DNA from 2 places in the Variovorax nivicola genome. Region 1 is predicted to be linked to the other one. Evidence: predicted binding sites of a transcription regulator. Region 1 holds the regulator's gene; the other holds the start of a gene.
The links. Region 1 encodes LexA, which represses DNA repair genes until DNA is damaged. Its sites were predicted from a motif close to ACTGTATNNNNATACAGT; they were not measured.
Positions count from the first base shown of each region.

Region 2: the regulator LexA is predicted to act here: its motif matches at 3,202-3,219, upstream of ACSFBF_RS15135 (PA0069 family radical SAM protein).

Region 1 is NZ_JBPJZK010000001.1:471,256-476,869, forward strand. It holds gene ACSFBF_RS02200 (MFS transporter) at 1-944, opposite strand, end outside; gene ACSFBF_RS02205 (D-2-hydroxyacid dehydrogenase family protein) at 941-1,948, opposite strand; gene ACSFBF_RS02210 (hypothetical protein) at 2,039-2,404, opposite strand; gene lexA (transcriptional repressor LexA) at 2,543-3,226, opposite strand; gene ACSFBF_RS02220 (asparaginase) at 3,300-4,265, shown strand; gene adk (adenylate kinase) at 4,314-4,970, opposite strand; gene kdsB (3-deoxy-manno-octulosonate cytidylyltransferase) at 5,105-5,614, opposite strand, start outside.
Region 2 is NZ_JBPJZK010000003.1:530,159-535,772, reverse strand. It holds gene ACSFBF_RS15145 (LysR family transcriptional regulator) at 252-1,196, opposite strand; gene ACSFBF_RS15140 (MarR family winged helix-turn-helix transcriptional regulator) at 1,528-2,085, shown strand; gene ACSFBF_RS15135 (PA0069 family radical SAM protein) at 2,082-3,176, opposite strand; gene ACSFBF_RS15130 (GbsR/MarR family transcriptional regulator) at 3,298-3,894, shown strand; gene ACSFBF_RS15125 (thiol-disulfide oxidoreductase DCC family protein) at 3,954-4,376, shown strand; gene ACSFBF_RS15120 (SAM-dependent methyltransferase) at 4,412-5,368, shown strand; gene ACSFBF_RS15115 (SRPBCC family protein) at 5,421-5,614, shown strand, end outside.

The DNA.
Region 1 (5,614 bases):
TGCTGGGCCGAATTGGTGGCGAAGCAACCCAGGCCCCAGGGAACGAGCACCACGGCCAGCCAGGCGAGCGTGGAGGCCAGCGGCCACACCAGCAGGCTCGAAGCGATCAGCACGGTCGTGATCAGCACCATGCGGCCGGCACCCACGCGGTCGATGTACCGGCTGACCACCATGTTGCCGACTAGCCCACAGACGCCGAACAGCGCCCACATCACGCTCAGCGTGGTGGCATCGGCGCCGAAGCTCTGCTTGAGGATCGGCCCGAAATAGCTGAACAGCACGAACTGGCCGGCGCCCTGCAGCGCCGTGACCGACACGATGCCCATCAGCACCGGGCTGCGCAGCACGCGCAACCATGCTTCGGCGGTCAGTGCAGCGGGACGGATGCCGCTTGGCAAGGTGAGCCAGATCGATGTCGCGCTCGCGACACTGAGCGCGGCAATCGCCATGAAGGCCATGCGCCAGCCCAGATGCCCGCCGATCAGCGCGCCGATGGGCAGGCCCAGCACCGAGGCCATCGACCAGCCCAGGAAGACGAAGGTGACGGCGCGCCCCCGATGCTCGGGCGGCACCAGCATGCCGGCGCAAGCGGCGGCTTGGGGCGTGAAGATGGCCGGCGCGATCACCGTGAGCATGCGCACCGGCAGCAGGGCGCCGAAGCTCGGCATCAGCGCGCAGAGGACATGGCCGGCGGCGTACCAGAAGAGGGTGATGGCCAGCAACTGCCGGCGGTCCCAGCCCGCGACCGCGGCGGCCAGCAGCGGAGCGCCGATGCACATCACCGCCGCGGCGGCCGTGATCAGCTGCCCTGCGGTGGCGACCGTGACCGAGAGCGATGCGCTGATCTCGTTGAGCGTGCCGGGCACCACCATCACGCCCGTGCCGATCACGAAATTGCCGACGAGCAGCGCCCAGAGCGCACCCTGTGGCGCCGGCCGGCTCACCGGCGGACCTGCAGCGCGCCGGGATTCACGATGTTCGTGGGGTTGCCGTTGATGTAGCTCACGACGTTGTCGAAGGCCTGTCCGAAATAGCTCTCGTAGCTTTCCTGCTCGACGTAGCCGATGTGCGGCGTGCAGATGCAGTTTTCGAGGCGCAGCAGCGCGTGGCCTTGCAGCGGCGGCTCGCTCTCGAACACGTCGACGGCGGCCAGCCCGGGACGGCCGCGGTTGAGTGCGGCGAGCAGGGCGTCGGCTTCGACCAGCTCGGCGCGCGAGGTGTTCACGAACAGCGCCGTCGGCTTCATGCGCGAGAGGTCTTCCAGCGTGATGAGGCCGTTTGTCTCTTCGTTGAGCCGCAGGTGCACCGACAGCACATCGGCCGCGGCAAAGAATTCGTGGCGGTTCTGCGCAACCTGAAAGCCGTCGGAGCGGGCCTTGGCGCAACTGGCTTCACGGCCCCAGATCACGACCTGCATTCCGAAGGCTTGCCCGTAGCGCGCGACCAACTGGCCTATGCGGCCATAGCCCCAGATGCACAGAGTCTTGCCCTTGAGCACTGAGCCGAGCCCGAAGTTGGGCGGCATCGAGGCCGACTTGAGCCCAGACTGCTGCCACGCACCGTGCTTGAGGTTGCTGATGTACTGCGGCAGCCGGCGCATCGCAGCCATGATGAGCGCCCAGGTGAGCTCGGCAGGCGCTTGCGGTGAACCCGAACCTTCCGCCACTGCCACGCCGCGCTCGGTACAGGCCGTGACGTCGATGTGCCCGGCGACGCGCCCGGTCTGCGAGATGAGCTTGAGCTTGGGCAGCTTTTCGATCAGCTGGCGCGAGATATGGGTGCGCTCGCGGATCAGCACGATCACGTCGGCGTCCTTGAGGCGAACCGATAGTTGCCCGATGCCCTTCACCGTGTTGGTGTAGACCTTGGCCGCGTACGCGTCCAGCTTGGCGGCGCAGCGCAATTTGCGCACGGCGTCCTGGTAATCGTCGAGGATCACAATGTTCATGGCGTGCCATTGTGCCTCGCAGCATTGGAATGTCGTGCCTGTGAACGTTTGGATACCCACCCCCACAGCCGCTCGCAGGGGTGTTCGGGCTCAATGCAGGCGTGTCGAGCGCGGGGCCGTGGCCATGGTTTCGGCGGTTTCGAGTGCTGCGAGCCGGTCGAGTTCGGCGCAGACGTCGGCCATGCGGCCCGAGATCACGACGCGATTGCTGTGCTGCTGGCCTTTGCCGTCGACCACACGGACCACGCGCAACGGGCGCACCGGTGCCGTGGGCGTTGCAGCGCCGCTGGAGCGGGCGGTGCAGGCGGGGCGCACCGCTACATAGCGCAATCCGGCCGAGGTTTCAGCGGCGTCGAGGCGATCCCTGCGGTGAGGGCGGCGTGCCGGCATCAGGCGGCTGGCCAGCGATTGCAGCGGCATCCAGAAATCAGCGATGGCGAGGAGGGCGATTCCCATGTGAACTCCAAAAAAGTATGAGGTTGAACACAGGCAGGATTTCTTGAATCGGCCGCGACAGGGTGATGGCGACTCTTCGCCATACGCCCGCCACCTGTCGCTGCCGGATGGGGTGCTGTGGAACGCAGGCCTTGGGGCCTACATCAGCATGGTGTTGCGGATGAGCCCGACCGCGAGGCCTTCGATTTCGAAAGGCTCGCCGGGCTGGACGATGATGGTCGGATAGTCGGGGTTCTCGGCGTGCAACTCGATGACCTGTTTGTTGCGCTTCAGGCGCTTGACGGTCACTTCATCGCCCAGGCGCGCGACCACGATCTGGCCGTTGCGCGCTTCCTTGGTCGCCTGCACCGCGAGCAGGTCGCCGTCCATGATGCCGGCGTCGCGCATCGACATGCCGCGCACCTTGAGCAGGTAGTCGGGCTGGCGCTGGAACAGCGTGTTCTCGACGTAATAGGTCTGGTCGACGTGCTCTTGCGCCAGGATGGGCGAGCCGGCTGCGACGCGACCGATGAGCGGCAGCGCCAACTGGGCCATGCCTGGCAGCGAGAGCGAGAACTGGCCGCCCTCGCGGTGGCGCGTTTCGTTGAGCGAGCGCAGGGCGTCGCCCTTGAGGCGGATGCCGCGCGAGGTGCCGCTGACGAGCTCGATGACGCCCTTGCGTGCCAGCGCCTGCAGGTGCTCTTCGGCGGCGTTGGCCGACTTGAACCCGAGCTGGGTGGCGATTTCGGCGCGCGTGGGTGGCGCACCAGTGCGTGCGATGGCGCTCTGGATGAGATCCAGGATCTGCTGCTGGCGGGCTGTAAGCTTCACGGCGAACTGCATATGTGGTTCCTTGCGGCACTGGCTAGATATCCAGTACCTGTATTTTTAACCAGTTTTTAAAAGTTGACAAGCCATGGTCAATTCCTCCTCGCCTGAAGTGCGCCGTCGTGTGGTGGTTTTGGGAACGGGCGGCACCATTGCCGGCCGGGCAGCCAGCAGCGGCGACAACATCGGCTACACCGCCGGGCAGGTGGGCGTGGCCGATCTGCTGGGCGGGATCGAGGTGCCCGAGGGTGTATCGCTGGAAGCAGAGCAGGTGGCGCAAGTCGACAGCAAGGACATGTCGTTCGACATCTGGCAGCAGCTGGCCCGGCGCTGCGCGCATTGGCTGGCGCAGGCCGACGTGGCGGGCGTGGTGATCACGCATGGCACCGACACGCTCGAAGAGACGGCTTTCTTCCTGCACTCAGTGCTGGCTCCGTCCAAGCCCGTGGTGCTCACCTGCGCGATGCGTCCGGCCACCGCACTGGCGCCGGACGGACCACAGAACGTGCGCGACGCCATCAGCGTCGCCGCGACGCAGGGCGCAAGGGGCGTGACCGTTGTGTGCGCCGGCGCAATCCACAGCGGCGTTGACATCCAGAAGGTGCACACATACCGGCTCGACGCCTTCGCTTCAGGCGATGCGGGCCCGGTCGGCTACGTCGAGGAAGGAGAGGTGCGCCGTGTCCGGAATTGGCCCGAGGGATCGGCGTTGCCGGCGTCAAAGCTCTTCGGGGCGACCGCTGTGCAGTGGCCCCGTGTCGAGATCGTCATGAGCCATGCAGGTGCCAGCGGCGCGGTGATCGATGCGTTGCTGCAGTCCGGAGGAGCCGATCCCGTGCATGGACTGGTGCTCGCCGCCACCGGCAACGGCACCCTGCATCATGCGTTGGAAGTGTCAGCGCTCAAGGCGCAGGACGCAGGCGTCGCAGTGGTTCGCGCCACGCGTTGCACGAATGGACGCATCCTGCCGAAAGCCGGGGACCAGTTCCGCGATGCGGGCGCGCTGACGCCCGTGAAGGCGCGCATCGCGCTGATGCTGGAACTGCTGGGGTGAAAACAAAACGCCCCATTGAAGGGGCGGTCTGGGGGGATCAGATCAGGATCAGCTGCTCAATGCAGCCAGCGCACGCTGCGTGATCTCGTCGACCGTGCCCACGCCCTTGATGGCGCGGTACTTCGGCGCGGCGGCCGGATCGGTCTTGGCCCAGGCAGAGTAGTAGTCAACCAGCGGACGCGTCTGCTGGCTGTACACGTCGAGCCGCTTGCGCACGGTTTCTTCCTTGTCGTCTTCGCGTTGGATCAGATCTTCACCGGTCACGTCGTCCTTGCCTTCCACCTTGGGCGGATTGAACTTGACGTGGTAGGTGCGGCCCGAGGCCGGGTGCGAGCGGCGGCCGCTCATGCGTTCGATGATGTCTCCGAAGGGCACGTCGATTTCGAGCACGTAGTCGAGCTTGACGCCAGCCGCCTTCATTGCGTCGGCCTGGGGAATGGTGCGCGGGAAACCGTCGAACAGGAAGCCGGCGCCGCAATCGGGCTGCGCAATGCGTTCCTTCACGAGATTGATGATCAGGTCGTCGCTGACGAGGGCACCCGCGTCCATGACGGCCTTGGCCTGTAGTCCGAGCGGCGTGCCGGCCTTGACGGCGGCGCGCAGCATGTCGCCGGTCGAAATCTGGGGAATGCTGTATTTCTGGCAAATGAAGGCCGCTTGCGTGCCTTTGCCCGCCCCGGGCGCGCCCAGCAAAATTAGTCTCATGGTGTCCTCGGACGGTTCTTAGATTTTGTGTCGCGCCGAGCGTCGGCCCGAGGGCTGGGCAAGGCGGAGTTGCGTCGAGGATAGCACGCGTGCCCTCGAAGAATTCCCGCCGTCCGCGCAGGCATGGGAGCACCTCAGGCGGTGGGCGCGGCGGCGAAGACGGCGCGCACACGCGCCAGGTCTTCGGGCGTGTCGATGCCCGGTCCGGGCGCAACATGGCTCACGTGTACCGCGATGCGATGGCCGTGCCACAGCGCGCGCAGCTGTTCGAGCGCTTCGGTCGCCTCGACGGGAGCCGGCGGCAGCGACGGAAACTGCCGCACGAAACCCGCGCGATAGCCGTAGATGCCGATGTGGCGCAGCGGGGCAGGGGTGGGCAACACCGCAGGCGCGGCGCCGTTGGCGGAGCCGTCGCGCCACCACGGGATCGGTGCGCGACTGAAGTACATGGCGTTGCCCTGTGCATCGAGCACGGCCTTCACCACGTTGGGGTTCATGAAGTCGCCGACAGAGTCGATTTCGTGGGCCGCCGTGCTCATTGCGGCCTCTGCGTGGGTGGCCAGCGTGGATGCCACGGCGTCGATCAGCGCGGGGTCGATCAGCGGCTCGTCGCCTTGAACGTTGACGACGATGTCGTCGCCGTC
Region 2 (5,614 bases), on a different contig from region 1:
CACCAATGCGTATCTCTATTGGGAGATCGCATGTGACAATTGTTTACGATCTTTGTCGCTTCCTACTAGCGCTCTAAATGAAATTCAGCCGCTCAAGTTTCGAGGTAATCGCGACGCTGAATCGGTGAAATGCACCAAAATCAGGCGCATTGCTCCGATATGGGTCGCGCAGGCGCGGGAATTGAGTCGATAGCAGAAATGCAATGCGTCGCCGAATTGCGGCACGCCAATTGGCGTGCCGCGCCCGGCACTCAAGCCGTCTCTGTCTCTGTCTCTATCTCTGCGTTGGACTGCGGCGTCCACTCCTGCAGGCTGAGCTTTTCCACGGCCATGTCGACGAACGCGGCGACTGCCCGCGGCCTCTGCTGGCGACTGGGATAGACGACGCTCAGGCCGCGGCCGGCCCGCATGTACTGCGGCAGCACCGGCACCAGGCGGCCGGCCGCCACCTCTGCTGCCGTCAGGATCGCCGGCAGCGCGACGATGCCGAGTCCGGCGCACGCGGCCTCGCGCAATGCCACCTGCATGTTGCTGGTGAAGCCCCCTCTCACCCGCACTTCTTCTTCCACGCCGTCAGGCCCCTGGAGACGCCAGGTGGTGAAATTCCCGGTGTCTGGCGGCTGTGTCACGCATGCGTGCCTGCTCAATTCCTCCAGATTGGCGGGCGCTCCGTGCGTCGCCAAATAGGCAGGGCTGGCAAGAAGGCCCCCGTAGCTCGCGAATATCCTGCGGGCCACGTAGCTCGAGTCCGGCAAGGGCCCGATGCGAAACGCGACGTCAATGCGGTCGGTAATGAGGTCAGCCGGGATATCGCTGAGAACGAAATCGAGTTGCACCAGGGGATGCGTGGCGAGAAAAGCCGACACCCATTTCATCTCGAAGTATTCGAAGAAGCTGGCCGAGGCCGCCACCCGGATCGGGCCGCTAGGCGCCTGGCTGCCCGCGACGTGCGATTGCCCAGCTTCGATCAGTTCCTCGACCGCCGGGCCGCACCGCTCATGAAAGGTCTGGCCCGCGCTCGTCAGCGTCAGCTTGCGGGTCGAGCGCTGCATCAGCCGGGTTCCCAGGCGCGCCTCGAGTTGCTGGATGCGCCGGCTCACCGTTGCCGACGGCATACGCAGCTGTCGCGCCGCTTCGGCAAAGCTGCCGAGGCGCGCAACTTGCACGAACATTGCGACTTCGTTCAGGTCAAGCACGGAGATTCTTTCCTTGAATGCCGAATGCAATACGCTTACGGCGTGGAAGGTTTTAATTACGTATTTGCTATCAATCGATCACTGATTTGCAATCATTCAAATCCATCCAGATTCATGAATTCCCGCCCATTGCGGAAGATAGTTAAATCAAGACTGAGCAGTAGCTGACCAATTGGCATTGACGGATGTTTTGTCGGGTACAGTCGCAAATCGGTCGTCGTTGCGGCAATATTCAGCGTTGTTTCCTGGTTATAGGCAATAACCAATAATTAATCTAATCCATTACCCGCCACCAAGGCGGGCTGGCCACAACCCTTCAGTTCCGATTCGTATGCCAGCTTTTCCCAATGCAGATGCCTTGCGCGATCCGCGCTCCCTGGACGACCTGCTCCTGTATCGGCTGTCGCGCGCGGTGCGTGCCTGTGGCGGTATGGCAACCCGCCTGGTCGAAGGCGGCTTCGGCATCACACATCGCGAGTGGGGAATGATCGGCATGCTCGCGCAGATCGGCGAGATCACCTCCTCCGCATTCGCCGAGCGCCTGCAACTGGACCGCGTGCGCACTTCGCGCGGCCTGCGCAGCCTCAGCGAGAAGAAACTGGTGGAGCGCCGGCAGGATGCGCAGGACGGCCGCGAAGTGCATGTGCGCCTGAGCGACACCGGCCAACAGCTATGCGATGCGCTGTTTCCGCGGGTCGCCCGTCTCAACATGGATCTTCTCGACGGCATCGACGCCGAGCACCTCGACATCTTTCTCGAGTGCCTGCGCCGACTCGAACTACGCGGCAGGGAACTGAGCGAACTGGGCGTGGTGCCAGAAAAGGCCGACCGCCGCTCGGGCGGCACGCGCCATCGGTGGCCCGAGCGTGTGGCGCCTGGGTACGGCTAGAACAGGTTGCCTTGCCCCACGGCCCCAGGCGGCCGGAACGCAGTGACGTCCAGCGGAATGCGCTCGCGGTTGTAGCCGAGGCGGTTCGTGGCCTTCTCGAAGCGCTGGTGGATCAGGTCGGCCCACAGGCCCGAGCCTTTCATGCGCGTAGCGAAGTCGGCGTCGTAGTCCTTGCCGCCGCGCATCTCGTGTATGCGCGCCATGATGCGGTCGGCGCGCTGCGGGTAGTGCAGCATCAGCCACTCCTTGAAGAGCGGCGCCACCTCCCACGGCAGCCGCACTACCGTGTAGAAGGCGCTGCGCGCGCCGGCCTCCCACGCGGCTTCGAGCACCTGTTCCATGTCTTCGGTCACGAAGGGAATCTGCGGTGCCACGCTCACACCCACCGGCACACCGGCCTCGGTGAGTGTGCGGATGGTGCGCAGCCTGCGGTGCGGCGCGGCTGCGCGTGGCTCCAGCTTGCGGGCAAGTTCGCCATCGAGCGTGGTCACGGTCACGTACACGGCCACCAGGTGGTCGGCCGCCATGGGCGCGATCAGGTCGAGGTCGCGCTCGATGGCGCTCGACTTGGTAACCAGCGCGAACGGGTGCCGCGTTTCCTGCAGCAGTTCGATGATCGAGCGCGTGAGCCGCAGATCGCGCTCGATGGGCTGGTAGCAGTCGGTGGCGGTGCCGATGGCGATGTAGCTGGGCTTGTAACTCTTGCGCCCAAGCTCGGTGCGCAGCACCTCGACGATGTTGCGCTTGGCGATCAGCTTGGTCTCGAAGTCGAGGCCGGGCGAGAGATTCAGGTAGCTGTGCGTGGGCCGGGCGAAGCAGTAGATGCAGCCGTGCTCGCAACCGCGGTACGGATTGAGCGAGCGGTCGAAGTAGATGTCGGGCGAGTCGTTTTCATTGAGCACCGACTTCACGTCTTCGAAACGCACCTCGGTGGCAATGGGCTGCAGCTCATCGGCCTCGGCCACGCCTTCTTCGAGCGTGCCCCAACCGTCGTCGAAGGCGTTGCGCTCGTCCTTCGAAAAGCGGTGTGCGATGTGCGTGGCCGCGCCGCGGCCCTTGATGGCGTGAATGGGGACTCTGGCAGCTGGCATGGCAACTCCTTGGAGGACTCAATTTACTGTTTATTCATACAGTATTCCACTGATTCACCATTGCCGCTAATTTTTCAATTTCTCTATTGACAGAAATTTCGTAAATCCTAAACTCGAAGCCATGGAACTCACCGACATTCAACGCAAGTTCGTCCTGCACTGGGGCGAAATGGGCTCCATGTGGGGCGTCAACCGCACCGTCTCGCAGATCCACGCCCTGCTCTTCGCGCACGGCAAGCCGATGAACGCCGAGGAACTGTGCGAAACGCTCGGCGTCGCCCGCTCCAACATCAGCAACAGCCTGAAGGAGCTGCAGGCCTGGAACCTCGTGCGTGTGACCCACACGCTGGGCGACCGGCGCGACTATTTCGAGACCAGCGTCGACGTGTGGGAGCTGTTCCGCACCGTCGTGCGCGAACGCAAGGAACGCGAGTTCGACCCCACCGTGCGCGTGCTGCGCGAGCTGGTCTCCAGCCCCGACTTCCAGAAGGAACCGGCCGATGCACAGGACCGCATCCGCTCCACCATGGAACTCATGGACAAGCTCGCCACCTGGGCCGACGAAATGCTGCGGCTGTCGCCCGGCACACTCGACAAGGTGATGACGCTGGGCGCGAGCGTGCAGAGGTTTGTGCGCGGCGATGCGGCTGCGACCGGCAAAGGTGGCGGCAAGGACGAAGACCCGGACGCACACCACGCCAGCCTGCCGATGATCTGAGCCCCTTTTTTTGCCCTCTAGTTTCTGTTTTGACAGAAATATCGATAACCAAGAACGCCATGAGCCACACCGCCCTTCCTGCCTACCCGCTCACGATCTATTTCGACGCAAGCTGCGCGATCTGCTCGGCCGAAATGGGCAGCCTCAAGGCGCGCGATGTGGCGGGCCGACTGCAACTGGTCGACTGCTCGCCGGCAGCGTTCAGCAACGGCCCGGCTCCGCGCGACGCGCTGATGGCGGCCATCCACGTGTCGGACGCCGAAGGCCGGGTCTTCGTCGGCGTGCCCGCAATCCGCATCTGCCGAACGGCGGTGGGCTTATCGAGCGGCAGCTTCCTGCTCGACCTGCCGATCGTCGCGCCGCTGGCCGACCGCGCCTATGCGCTGCTGGCGCGCAACCGCTACCGCATTCCGCGCTGGCTGGCCGCAAGGCTGGCCGGGCGCGTCGCGCCTTCCTGCGACGACGGCAACTGCCGCCTCTGAGAACCAACGAACAAGCAACCACCGAGGGAACCGCCATGCCCACAGTCTTCCAGCCCGACTTCCGCGTGCCGCACGAAACGCCCCTGCGCACCCCGGCAAGCCAAGCCAGCGCGCCCATCACAGCCGAGGACACGCAGGACTACTTCACCGAAGTCGCGACCGACTACAGCGCCTGGAGCCCTAGCTACAACATGCACTTCGGCTTCTGGCGCGCGGGCCTGAACCCGCTGCGGCGCGAAGGCATGCTGGTGGAGATGAACCGCGTGGTCGGCAGTGCGCTGCAGCTCGGCGACGCACAGCCCGGCACCACACAACGCCGCTGCGTGATCGACATGGGCTGCGGCGCCGGCGCCACCGCGCGCACGCTGGTAAGCGACGATCCATCGCTGTATGCCATCACTGTGACCAACGTCGCAGTGCAGAACCGCATCGCCGCGAAGCTCGACGCCGCCGCAGGCGTGGCCGACCGCATGGCTCACCTCGAAGCCGACTACACACGCACCGGCCTGCCCGCCGCGCAGGCCGATGGGGCATGGGCCGTCGAGAGCGCCTGCTATGCCGACGGCACCGCCAAGGCCGACTTCATCCGCGAAGCCGCGCGGCTGCTGAAGCCCGGCGCGCGGCTGGCTGTTGTTGATGGCTTTCTGCTGCGCCCCCAGCCCGGCCGCCTGGCCAGCTGGCTGCACCGCCTGTGGGCCGACAGCTGGGCCGTGCCCACGTTGGCCGTGCGCGAAGACTTCGTCGCCGCACTGCGCGAGCACGGCTTCGACGACATCGAAGTCAAGTCGCTGCGCTGGCGCGTCGCGCCCAGTGCGCTGCACATCCCGGTGCTGGCCACCCGCTTCACGCTGGCCGAGCTCTGGAAGGCGCGCGGCAAGCTCAGCCCGTGGCGGCGCAAGCACATCGTTGCCAGCTACTGCGCGCTCGCGCTGGGTATGTTCTGGCGCGACTTCGACTACTGCATGGTCACCGCAACTCGCAGCGCCGATTGAGCGAGCGAGCGAGCCCCACGAAAACACAACGAGGAGAAGAAGAGGTTTCCGCATGCACAACAAATCCGAAGAAAGCAGACTTTCCGAGCTCGCCCCCATCGAACAGCCCGCAAACGAAACACCCGGCAGAGTCAGCGGCGGGATGCCTTTCGCCTGGTTCTGGCCCATCCTGGCGGGCGCAGCCGTCGCGCTGGTGCTTCGCATCCTTTTCGTCGGAGGACCGGGCGAGCGCTTCTCGCCGATGCT